DNA from 2 places in the Arthrobacter globiformis genome. Region 1 is predicted to be linked to the other one. Evidence: predicted binding sites of a transcription regulator. Region 1 holds the regulator's gene; the other holds the start of a gene.
What was found. Region 1 encodes LexA, which represses DNA repair genes until DNA is damaged. Its sites were predicted from a motif close to TCGAACANNTGTTCGA; they were not measured.
Positions count from the first base shown of each region.

Region 2: the regulator LexA is predicted to act here: its motif matches at 4,607-4,622, upstream of QFZ33_RS00800 (LexA family protein).

Region 1 is NZ_JAUSXI010000001.1:1,991,208-1,997,281, reverse strand. It holds gene QFZ33_RS09125 (histidinol-phosphate transaminase) at 1-676, opposite strand, end outside; gene QFZ33_RS09120 (LysM peptidoglycan-binding domain-containing protein) at 755-1,123, opposite strand; gene lexA (transcriptional repressor LexA) at 1,433-2,179, shown strand; gene QFZ33_RS09110 (ATP-dependent DNA helicase) at 2,224-4,284, opposite strand; gene hflX (GTPase HflX) at 4,277-5,854, opposite strand.
Region 2 is NZ_JAUSXI010000001.1:165,218-171,291, reverse strand. It holds gene QFZ33_RS00830 (heavy metal translocating P-type ATPase) at 1-985, opposite strand, end outside; gene QFZ33_RS00825 (heavy-metal-associated domain-containing protein) at 1,045-1,275, opposite strand; gene QFZ33_RS00820 (metal-sensitive transcriptional regulator) at 1,334-1,690, opposite strand; gene QFZ33_RS00815 (universal stress protein) at 1,972-2,478, opposite strand; gene QFZ33_RS00810 (hypothetical protein) at 2,656-2,856, shown strand; gene QFZ33_RS00805 (Y-family DNA polymerase) at 2,886-4,169, opposite strand; gene QFZ33_RS00800 (LexA family protein) at 4,162-4,593, opposite strand; gene QFZ33_RS00795 (hypothetical protein) at 4,770-5,057, shown strand; partial or broken gene QFZ33_RS00790 (WD40/YVTN/BNR-like repeat-containing protein) at 5,133-6,074, shown strand, end outside.

The DNA of each region.
Region 1 (6,074 bases):
GGGAGACGATGAGCCGCTCCCGGCCGGGCAGCAGGGTGAGGGCGCTGGGCGTGCCGTCGTGCGCGAACTCGTGGTAGGCCTCGTCCACGACCACCACCGCCTGGCTGGCTTCCCCGGCCTCGTAGACTGCTTCCACCACATCCAGGCCAAGGCCCGTGCCGGTGGGGTTGTTGGGCGAGCACAGGAAGACGATGTTGGGTTGGAGTTCGCGCACCTGGCTCGCGGCAGACCCGGCGCTGAGGCCATAGTCGTCGGCACGCCTGCCGGCGATGTAGGCGGTGTCCGTGCCGCTGGCGAGGAGCGGGTACATGGAGTAGGTCGGCGGGAAGCTCAGGAGCGACCGGCCCGGGCCGCCAAAGGCCTGGAGAATCTGCTGGAGGACCTCGTTGGAGCCGTTGGCCGCCCAGAGGTTGTCCGCGCTGAGCCCGTGGCCAAGGTACTCGGCCAAGGCTTCCCGCAGTTCGGTGAATTCGCGGTCGGGGTACCGGTTGAGTCCGGCGGCGGCCTCGGTTACGGCCGCGGTGATGGCCGCCCGCACGTCGGCAGGCACGCCATGCGTGTTCTCGTTGACGTTGAGCAGGATCGGAACATCAAGCTGCGGGGCGCCGTAGGGGGAAAGCCCCCTCAGGTTGGTCCGAAGGGGCAGTCGGTTCAGTCGCTCAAGCTGGTCAGTCACCTAGACAGTTTAAGTAACCTGGAGGGCTGGCCGGAAACTGTGACGGTTCCGGCGCCCGGGAACCGTGCTCCGTCGCCCCTACTTATTCGGCACAAACAGCTGCTGGCCGGGCATTACCCTCCCGGCCTGAAGGTCGTTGAGCTGGACGATATCCGCAATCACGTCCCGGGGATCGCGGTCGGGGTCGACTTGTCCTGCGATGGCCCACAGTGATTCACCGGGCTGCACCGTGACCGAAACGGTGGGCGTAACGGTCAGGCCACTGGCATTGTCTGCAGCCTTGGCCGGGGAGTTCAGGAACCCGGCAAGAGTCAGGATCATGGCGGCAAGCAGGACAAGCGGCAGGCCGATCAGGACAATCCGGCCCCGGCGGGTGAGGCGTAGGCGCGGCGGCTTGCCGGGCCGGGACAGTGGCGTTGAAGTTGATGCTGCTGTTGAAGCTGACATGGCGTGAGCCCTCCTGGACCAAGTTGTAGCGCCTCGAGTTCGAACGAACGGTTCGAACACCGGGCTGACAAGCGACCCTGACTAGAACACATGTTCGAACTTTGCTTTTCCTAGTTTTAGCACTTATCAACGAATTAAGTCGAGACTCGCTAGAACAAATGTTTGATAAAGCACTGTGGCTGGCCTACGTTTGAAATCACAGAACAACCACATCTGCAGTTGATCAGCAGGGTCTGACATTTTTCAGGCCGGAAGTTCCCGGCCCCTGCAGCTACCGCGGCCGGGAGGAACGGAAAGGCGTTGGCGAACATGGCAGCACAGGCCTCTGACGGCAAGGCTCCCCAGCGCAGCCCGCGGTCTCAGCGGACCCCCAAAGGACTAACCGTCCGCCAGAAAAAGATCCTGGAGACCATCCAGCGCTCGGTCAATGACAACGGCTACCCGCCGTCGATGCGGGAAATCGGCGACACCGTCGGCCTGGCCAGTCTCTCCAGCGTGACCCATCAGCTCTCGCAGTTGGAAAAGCTTGGCTACCTGCGGCGCGACCCCAAGCGGCCGCGCGCCATGGAGGTCCTGATGCCGCTCACTTTGGATGCGGGGACGGCAAAATCCGGCGGCGCGGACAAGGGCCCCGCCCTTAGCACCGCAGGCGCTTCCGTATCCGAACTGCCCAGCGCGATGGACACCGCGATGGTGCCGCTGGTCGGCCGGATCGCCGCCGGCGGCCCCATCCTGGCGGACCAAATGGTGGAGGACCTGATGCCCCTGCCCCGCCAGCTGGTGGGGCACGGCGAACTGTTCATGCTCAAGGTCGCGGGCGACTCCATGGTGGACGCCGCCATCTGCGACGGGGACTGGGTTGTGGTCCGGCGGCAAAGCGATGCGGTCAACGGCGACATCGTCGCGGCGCTGCTCGACGACGAAGCGACGGTCAAGACCTTCCGGCAGCGGGACGGCCACACGTGGCTGCTTCCGCAGAACACCCGGTACGAACCCATCCTCGGCGACCACGCCGTTGTCATGGGCAAGGTGGTTTCCGTACTTCGCTCGCTATAGCCGCTGCAATCTTCGGCCCCGGGCTGTTATAGCCCGGGGCTTCTTTAGGCCTGTGCGCCGGCGAGCCGTTCGAGTGCTGCGACGGCGGTCTTCCTGTCGGTCGTCGGCCAGAACGGCGGCAGGGCGGCCCGCAGGAACCCGCCATAGCGTTCCGTGGACAGCCGGGAATCCAGCACCGCCACCACACCCTTGTCGTTCGTGGACCGGATGAGCCGTCCTGCCCCCTGGGCCAGCCTGATGGCCGCGTGTGTGGCGGATACGGACATGAAACCGTTGCCGCCGGCCTGGGCAACGGCCCGGGACCGCGCGGTCATCAGGGGGTCGTCCGGCCGCGGGAAGGGGATCCTGTCGATGACCACCAGCCGGCACGACCCGCCCGGCACGTCGACGCCCTGCCACAGTGACATCGTGCCGAACAGGCAGGTATCAGGCTCGTCGGCAAACTGCTTCACAAGTGCCGTCATGGTGGACTCGCCCTGGCAAAGAATGCTGACATCCAGCCGCGTGCGCAGGGCATCTGCCGCTTCCTCGGCGGCCCGCCGTGAGGAGAACAGGCAGAGCGCTCCCCCGCCGGAGGCGCGGATGAGGGACTCGAGTTCGTCCAGCGCCTCAGGCGAAGTGCCGCGGCCCGGTTTCGGCAGGTGCCCTGCCACGTACAGGATGCCCTGCCGGGGGTAGTCGAAGGGCGAACCCACGTCGACGCCGGTCCAGCTCGGCGCGCCGTCCCCGACCAGGCCCAGCCCGCCTGCGGCGGGTTCGAAGGCAGAGCCGATGGCCAGTGTGGCCGATGTGAGCACCACGGTATGGCCGGCGAACAGGCCTTCCCGGAGCCTGCCTGCCACGCTCAGCGGGGCGATGTTGATCAGAGCCGGGGCAGTCTCGTCCGGCGCCGAGTATCCCTGCTGGGGATCAAACGTGCTGTTCCGGGAGAACCAGACCACCTCGCGGTTTTCCCGGGCGGCGATGAGCCGCTCGCAAAGCTCCAAAATCACCAGCAGGCGGGAGCGTGCGAGCTGCCGCCCGCCGTCGGCCGTGGTATTGCTGTCCCCCTTGGAATCCGACAGCGCCGCCCGGCAGGCCTCACGAAGCTGGTCCACACAATCCAGCTGCTCGTCGTTCAGGCCGTTGGGCAGCAAGCCGCTGGGAACGCCGGCAAGAGCCACCTCGAGGTTGGCGGCCGCTGTGTTGAGCGCGTCAACAGTGATCCCGGTGTGCTTGCGGGCGCCGGACGCTGCGGCATGGACCATGGCCACCGACAGCTGCCCCGAAACCGCGCCGGTCACCCGGTCCTGGAGTTCGTGGGCCTCGTCCACCACCACGACGTCGTACTCCGGCAGCACGGCCAGGCCCTCGAAGGCGCTGACGGCCAGCATGGCGTGGTTGGTCACCACGACGTCGGCTTCCGTGGCGTTATGGCGGGCAAGTTCGCTGAAGCATTCTTCGGCGAGGGGGCATTTCTGCGCGCCGAGGCATTCCATGGACGTGACGGACACCTGCCGCCAGGCCCGGTCCGTGACGCCGGGAAGGAGCTCGTCACGGTCGCCCGTGGTGGTCTGCTCCGCCCATTCCCGGAGCCTGACCACCTCCTTGCCCAGCTGGGAGGAGGGGCCGCCCATGGCCGCGGCGAAGTGCGGGACGCTGGTGTCCTCGCCCAGTGAGAAAAGCTGGCCTTCGGAAGGCTCCTCGCTGGGAAAGCCGCCCTCGAGCTTGTGCCTGCAGACGTAGTTGGCACGGCCCTTCACCAGCGCAATCTTCACAGGCCGGTCGAGTGCAGGTTTGAGGCTTTCCAGTAGCCGCGGAAGGTCCCGGCCCACGATCTGGGTCTGCAGCGCGAGGGTGGCGGTGGAGACGAGGGTCGGTTTGTTGCTCTCAAGCGAGTGGGCGATGAGCGGGACAAGGTAGGCCAACGACTTGCCGGTTCCCGTGCCGGCCTGCACCAGCAGGTGGTCGCCGGTTTCGATGGCGCGTGCCACCTGTCGGGCCATCTCGTGCTGGCCGCTGCGGCTTTGGCCGCCCATGCCCGCCACGGCACGGTCGAGCAGCTCCAGTACATGCTGCTCGCCGGCCGTGGCGCTGGCTGCGGCGTCTGCCGCCCCGTCAGTCATTGCTGATGAAGGATTCCAGTTCAGCCGCGAGGCCTTCCCGGACCATGACAACGGCGCGGGTGCCGCCCTCTTCGTGATCCAGGCTAAGGATCTCCGCGTCGGAGTCGTGCAGTTTACTGATCAGATCGCCGCGGTGGTATGGCACGAGGAGCTCCATCTTGACATTCGGCCGCGGGATGGCCTCGCTGATGGCCTTGAGCAGCTCGGCAATACCCTCCCCCGTGCGTGCCGAAACCACCACGTGCCTCGGTTCGCGCTGCTTCAGCCGCTCCACCACAAACGGGTCGGCGGCGTCCGCCTTGTTCAGGACGATGATCTCGGGTACCTTGCGGGCGTCCACCTCGGCGAACACCGACCGGACGGCGGCGATCTGGCCTTCCGGGTCCGGGTGCGACACGTCCACCACGTGCAGGATCAGGTCTGCATCCGCCACTTCCTCAAGGGTGGAGCGGAAGGCCTCCACCAGCTGGGTGGGAAGGGACCGGACGAAACCCACGGTGTCGGCCAGCGTGTAGCCAACGCCGTCGGAGGTCTCGGCCTTGCGGACGGTGGGGTCCAGGGTGGCGAACAGGGCGTTCTCCACCAGGACGCCGGCGTCGGTAAGGCGGTTCAGCAGCGAGGACTTCCCGGCGTTGGTGTATCCGGCAATGGCCACTGACGGGACCTCATTACGACGGCGGTTGGCCCGTTTGGTCTCCCGTGCCGGCTTCATCGCGGCGATCTCGCGCCGCAGCTTGGCCATCCGGGTGCGGATCCTTCGCCGGTCCAGTTCGATCTTTGTTTCACCGGGACCACGCGAGCCCATGCCGGCGCCTGCGCCGCCCACCTGGCCACCGGCCTGGCGGGACATGGATTCACCCCAGCCGCGGAGGCGCGGAAGGAGGTATTCGAGCTGCGCCAGCTCCACTTGAGCCTTGCCTTCACGGCTTTTGGCGTGCTGGGCGAAGATGTCTAGGATCAGCGCCGTGCGGTCAATGACCTTCACCTTGACGATGTCTTCAAGGCCGCGCCGCTGGGACGGGGCGAGTTCGGCGTCCACCACGACGGTATCAGCGCCGGTGGACATCACCACGTCCTTGAGTTCAAGGGCCTTGCCGGAACCAAGGAACGTGCCGGGGTCCGGCTTGGCGCGTCGCTGGACCAGTCCGTCGAGGACTTCCGAGCCCGCTGTTTCCGCCAGCGCGGCGAGTTCACGCAGCGAATTCTCGGCATCAGCCAGCGTGCCTTCGCTCCAGAGGCCGGCGAGCACAACGCGTTCCAGGCGCAGCTGCCGGTATTCGACTTCGGTGACGTCCTCGAGTTCGGTGGACAGCCCGGCAGTACGCCGCAGTGCGCGGCGTTCCTCGAGGTCCTGCTGGTCGCCGTCGAACGTGCTGTGCTCGTCGGCGAGATGCGAGATGGCCTGCGCCTTGCCCAAAACGCCCTGGCTGTCGGCGCGGCTGCCGTTGGCAGGTGCGGCGTTCTTGGCCGGGACGTCCTTGGCGAGGATCCGGTCGATGACAGCCTGGATCTCCTCAGGGCTCATGTCCTGGGCCACTGGCTCGGATCCGGGATTTTGCTGATTGGTCATGGTCTCCTTTGAAGGTTCTGCATCTTCAGAATAGTGCTGATTGCCGCCCTTGGCGGTGGTATTCGCGCTGGGCTGACTACGAGGGGTCATGGAGGGTCTCCTGAAATGCCGGCAGACGTCAGGCATGGCCGGCGGGAAGCGGTCTGATTGAGTGCTGTTCGGGCTGCGCTCGTGCGGAAGATGCGTGCCTGCAAAGGGCAATACCTGCGTCGCATTGGAG
Region 2 (6,074 bases), 1.8 Mb from region 1:
CACCGGTGACAAGGCTGCCCGGACCGACGTCCACGGGAACGGATTCGCCGGTGACCAGCGAGGCGTCCACCGCCGAGGCGCCGTCCACCACCACGCCGTCGGTGGCGATCTTTTCGCCCGGGCGGACCACGATCAGGTCCCCGACCGCCAGCCGGCTTGCCGGGATCTTTACCTCGGCGCCGTCTTGCAGGATGGTAGCGTCCTTGGCGCCCAGGTCCAGGAGGGCGCGCAGGGCGTCACCGGCCTTCGACTTGGCGTTCGCCTCCAGGAACCGGCCCAGCAGAAGGAACGTGGTGACCACGCTGGCCACCTCGAAGTACAGGCCGCCCGAGCCAGCGCCCATCTGCTCCATGCCGGGGTGTTCGGTGAGGCGGGGGTCGGCGAGGAGCTGCCAGGCGGAGAACAGGTAGGCGGCGATGACACCGAGCGATACCAGGGTGTCCATGGTGGACGCGAAGTGGCGGGCGTTGACGGCCGCCGCCTTGTGGAACGGCCACGCCGCCCAGCTGACCACCGGCAGTGCCAGCGCGCCCACCACCCAGCCCCAGTTGGAGAACTGGAAAGCCGGGAACATCGAGATGAGGAACACCGGCACGGCCAGACCCGCAGCGACGAGCAGGCGCGGCTTCAGCTCTGATGCCTTGCCGCCGTGCGACATGTGGTCTTCGTGGTGCGGGTCGACCTCCGCCGAAGTCGCTATGGCCTCGTGCCGGGCGCTCTCTTCTTCTTGGCTTCCGTGCGCAGGTCGTTTGATCCTTGCCTTGTAACCGGCTGAGGCTACCTGGTCTGTGATCTGTTGGTCCGTGATGCCGGCCGGGACGGTCACGTGGGCTGTTTCCAAGGGGAGGTTGACGGTGGCCTGGACGCCTTCGAGCTTGGCCAGCTTCTTTTCCACACGGTTCACGCACGACGCGCAGGTCATGCCCTCGACGTCGAGTTCGATCACCCGGCTGGCGGGGCCTGCGGAAAGATGTTCGGTGCCCATGACTGGTCCTTCTTGGTCGTGCCCGCTTTTGGTCGTGCTCGGTGCGAATGGGAGGCGGGTCAGGCCTCGTTGGCCACCACCAGGTAGCCCGCCTCGGCCACAGCCTCGCCGATTTCGGAGGGGGAGAGTTTCTGCGTGGAGGTGATGGTGACAGTCGAAACGCCGCCGGCATTGAGGTCGATGTCGATCTCCTCGACGCCGGCCAGCGCCTCGAGCTCCTCGCTGACGGCCGATACGCAGTGCCCGCAGGTCATGCCGGAGACGTGGACTTTGGTGGAGATGGTGCTCATTGCTGACTCCTTGTTGGTGCGACGACGGGGTGGTCGGCTGGTGGTTGGTGGTTTGCGGCTAGCGCAGCAGGCGTCCGATGGCACCCGCCGCCTCCTTGACCTTGAGGTCGATGGCTTCAGCCCGCAGGTCAGGATCAGGTTCGGAGGCCGCCCCGACAACGCAATGGCCAATGTGTTCTTCCACAAGGCCCAAGCTGACGGCGTGCAGGGCCTTGGTCACGGCCGCCACCTGCGTCAGGATGTCGATGCAGTACTTGTCTTCCTCAACCATCCGGGCAATTCCACGGACCTGTCCCTCGATCCGTCGGAGACGGCGCAGGTACGCATCCTTGTCGGCCGTGTAGCCGTGCTGCGGGGCTTCAGCAATCGCTTCTTCGTTAGGCGCCGTCGGCGTCCGTCCTTCGGAAGTTTCCATGACCTCAAGTTATACCCCTAGGGGGTATTAGTCAAGGATGGGGGCAAGCCGAAGTGGATGCGAAAGGTGATGGTGCGGAAAGGAATGGTCCGGTGCCGGAGGTTTTCGGGCAACAAAAAAGCTCCGGAGCGCGTTATTGGGGGATACGCACTCCGGAGCAGTCTTTGGGCGGGCCTCATCGGCCTGCCTGATCAGCTTACTTGCCGGGTAGCCAAGTTGGCCACCACCTCGAATAACTACTTTCGCTTTACTTTTCTGCGGCTGCCTTGTGGCGCGACTGACTATTCGGCCCGGTCCTGGTGTGCGGCCATCCGGAACGGGACCACCAGCACGGGACGGCTTTGATGGTGGGTGAGCCAGGCAGCCACGGAGCCGTTCAGGAGTTCCGTGATCCGGTGCCCGAAGCCGCGCTCCGGCGTGCCCACGATGATCATCGGAGCATCGACTTCCGATGCCAGCCTGCCGAGGGCCCGGGCGGGATCCCCGGCCAGCGTGCGCAAGGTCCACGCCGGCCCTCCGTCCTGCATGGCCGAGCCGATGGCCGACTTCAGATCCGTCGTTACTGAACGGATGTCGTCGTCGTCCCTGTCGGGATGCAGGGAAAGCCGGTGCGCAGAGCGCGCGGGATCCCACTCAACCAGGTAGCTTGCCTCGTCCACGTAGGCGCACAGCAGCGGGGCGGACAGCTTTTGGGCCAGGGTGACGGCGGTCTTGAGGACCTCCGGATGCTGGCCGGGAACCATACCCACTAGGAGGGGAGGCGGGCCGCTGAAATGCTCTGCATCCATAATCAATTGTGTGCCTGCAGCATCAGGAAAGACCAGAGCCCCTGCCGCCTGCGCCCCAGCTCAGCGGCGGTTTTCAGCCCTGCGGTACGGCTGCTGCCCCGTGGAGAAGAGTGCTGATCTTCCCTTGAATCCCGGCCGCGGCGAGCCTAGCGTGGAGACGTAGAAAGGCGGCGTCCCATGCAGATTTACATGTGGTGGCTTGATCTGGACTTGAAAAGCAAGGAGTGGCTTCGCGAGAACCTGCGGGCCGGCGACGTTCCGGTGTTCGTGATGCAGGGGATTGCCGAGGCGGGAGGTCCGCACCCGGACACGCCGCAGGCAATCCTGACCGAAGCCGAGTGGGATTTCATCGAGACGCAGTCTGAATTTGTGGACTGACTGATCGCGGACCGGTTCGCCGCTGCCGGTCATGCCGCGCGCACCACCGGCAGCTCGTCCCAGTGCGTCGTGTAGCGCGGCGAACGCATTCCGCGTTTCATGCTCCAGTCCAGGTCGCTCCTCAAGCCTGCGAACCCGAGTCCAATGGTGCCCCTGCCGTACTTCCGGCTGATCTGTTCAAGCAACGGGCCGATCCCGCGTTCCTCGTGCGGGTTGGTGAAGGGCTCAAGGGGCTGCTGGCTGTCGGAGGGCCGCAGGTCGGTCACCATGATGCCGGCGCGGGCGTATTTGACGCCATCCTGGATCGCGGGAAGCAGGGCGTGGGCAGCCCTGGTGAGCAGTACCGGGTCTGAGGTGGGCATGGGCAGCGGAACGCACACCGAGGGAAACGACTTGTCCTTCGGGTTGTAATGGGACGTGCCGGCGAACGCGGTGAGGACCTTGGCCTGAAGGTGGTGCCGGGCCAGCCGGGCACTGGCCTGCTGCGCGTAAACGCTCAGGACCTGGCGAAATTCGGGGACCGACGTCAGGGGAGTGGAAAACGAGCGCGAGAAGATCAACTGATCCCGCCCCAAGCGTTCCTCCTCCAGCGGTATGCAGGGTGTTCCACGCATCTCCAGCACGGTGCGCATGAGCACTACCGAAAAGCGGTCGCGCACCATCACCGGATCGGCCCGGCTGAGCTCCAGGATGGAGCAGATCCCCACGGCGTTCAGCCGCTTCTCCAGCCGCCCCGCCACGCCCCAGACCTCCGATACCGGCAGCCGGGCCATGAGCAGTTCACGTGCTTCCGGGTCCATCGACTCCCAGCGGCACACCCCGCCGAGCGCGGGGTTGTTCTTTGCCCACCGGTTGGCGAGCTTGGCGAGCGTCTTGGTGGCGGCGATGCCTACGCACACGGGCACCCCGACGTTGCGCTGGACCGCGGCCTTGATGGTCCGGCCGAGGCCCACCACCTGTTCGGGGCTGCCCTTGACGCCCAGGAAGGCCTCATCGATGCTGTACACCTCAAGCCAGGCCGAGTAGCGCCCCAGCAGCTCCATGACGCGGGCGCTGATGTCGCCGTACAGTTCATAGTTGCTGGACCGGGCAATGAGGCCCCATTCCTTGGCCCGGGGGGCGAGCTTGAACCACGGTTCGCCCGTGCTGATCCCCAGGGCCTTGGCCTCCGGACTGCGGGTCACGGCGCAGCCGTCGTTGTTGGAGAGCACCACGAGCGGCTTGCCTTCCAGAGAGGGGTCGAAGGCCCGCTCCGCACTGGCATAAAAGCAGTTCACGTCCACCAGCGCTATTTGCTGCCGAGTGCTAGACATGGTGGAGGCACCTCGTGGCCACGCCCCAGATGGTGAGGTCGGCCAGCGCCGGGACGTTGATGTCCGGATACAGAGGGTTGGCGGCCTGGAGGACCACACCCGCCGCGGTGATCTTCAGCCGCTTAATGGTGAGTTCCCCGTCCAGCACTGCGACGACCACGGACCCGTCGCGAGGTTCCAGTGCCCGGTTGACGATCAGTTCGTCGCCGTCGCTGATGCCGGCCTGTTCCATCGAGTCCCCGGATACCCGCACGATGTAGGTGCTGGTGATGTCCTTGATCAGGTGCTCGTTGAGGTCGATCCGCCCGTCAAAGTAGTCCTGGGCGGGGGACGGGAAGCCCGCCGCCACGGCCACAGGCGAGATCAGCACCAGCCGAAGGGAAAGTCCCGCCTCTATCACGCGGGGTCCAATGATCACACCCACAACACACCCTTTTTCGAATATATGTTCGATAACTCAGTGTAGTCCCCGGGGCTGACAGAGTGTATTCCGGCCAGGCAGCGGTTGTCTTCATCACACGTTGGCCGTGCCGTCTCTGTCATAGCGGGTCTGCGTCGCATACTGGTCTCATGGGGATGCAAGGCACAGGAGGATCAGTGGTGGAAACCTTGAAGAGGGTGGTGCGGAACGAGTACTTTCCGGCAGCGGCCGTGCTCATGCTGGTGGTGCTCTTTTGGGTGGCGGGCCTGTTGGGCGGCCTGTCTCTGCTGAGCCGGAGCCAGCCCCCGATCGCCACGCTGACATGGTTGCTGTTCGTTTACGCTGCCGCCGTCCTCACGCCCCTGGCCGGAATCCTGGCCGCCGCTGACCTGATCCGCCGCTGGTGGCGAAACCGCCGTGGCGCGAAAGCCGGCACCGCCAAAGCCGGTGCGAGGATCGGGTCCTAGGTCCCGGCCGGGCAACGAGCCCGGGAAAATCCGTGGGGGCCCAAACCATTGCAGCCCCTCTGCCGGAGTGGTTGCATGGGGTGCATGAATGCCTCAGAGAGTTTCGTTTTAGCGATCGGGACCAAAAAAGGCCTCTGGCTGGCCACCAGCCAGGACCGGAAGCAATGGTCCTTTTCCGGCCCGCACTTCCTGATGAGCGAGATACCGAGCATCGGAATCGACACGCGGGGACGGCCGTACACGCATTATGGTGGGGGTGCGGTCTGAGCATTGGGGTCCGTACGTTGCCCACTCGGATGACCTCGGCGCCAGCTGGACCGAGCCCGAGCAGGGCGCCATCAAGTTCCCCGAAGGCACCGACGCCGCCGTGGAACGCATCTGGCAAATCTACCCCGATGCCGAATCCCGCCCGGGGGTGGTCTGGGCCGGTGCGGAGCCGATCTCGGTGTGGAAATCGACCGACGGCGGCGAGCACTTCGAGCTGAACCGCGGACTGTGGGACCACCCGCACCGCAGCGAATGGGGCGCAGGATATGGCGGCGCGGCCGCCCACTCGATCGTGGTCAACCCCTCCGGGGACGACGTGCACGTGGCCATGAGCACGGGAGGCGTCTACCGCTCGCTCGACGGCGGGACGTCCTGGGAGCCGCGGAACAAAGGCATTTCCGCCTACTTCATGCCCGATCCCAACCCGGAATTCGGCCAGTGCGTGCACAAGATTGCGGCGGATGCCGCCGTCGAAGGCCGCCTTTACGCGCAGAACCACCACGGCGTGTACCGCACCGACGACAATGCCGAGAACTGGGAATCGATAGCGGAAGGCCTGCCGGCCGATTTCGGGTTCGTCATGCTGACGCACCCCAGGCGGGCAGGCACGGCCTGGGTTGTTCCCCTGAAAGCCGACGGCGAACGCATCCCGCCGGACGGAAAGCTCGCCGTGCACCGTACCGACGATGCCGGTTCGACGTGGAAGCGCCTGGATTCCGGGCTGCCGCAGTCAGAATTCAACGCGGTGCT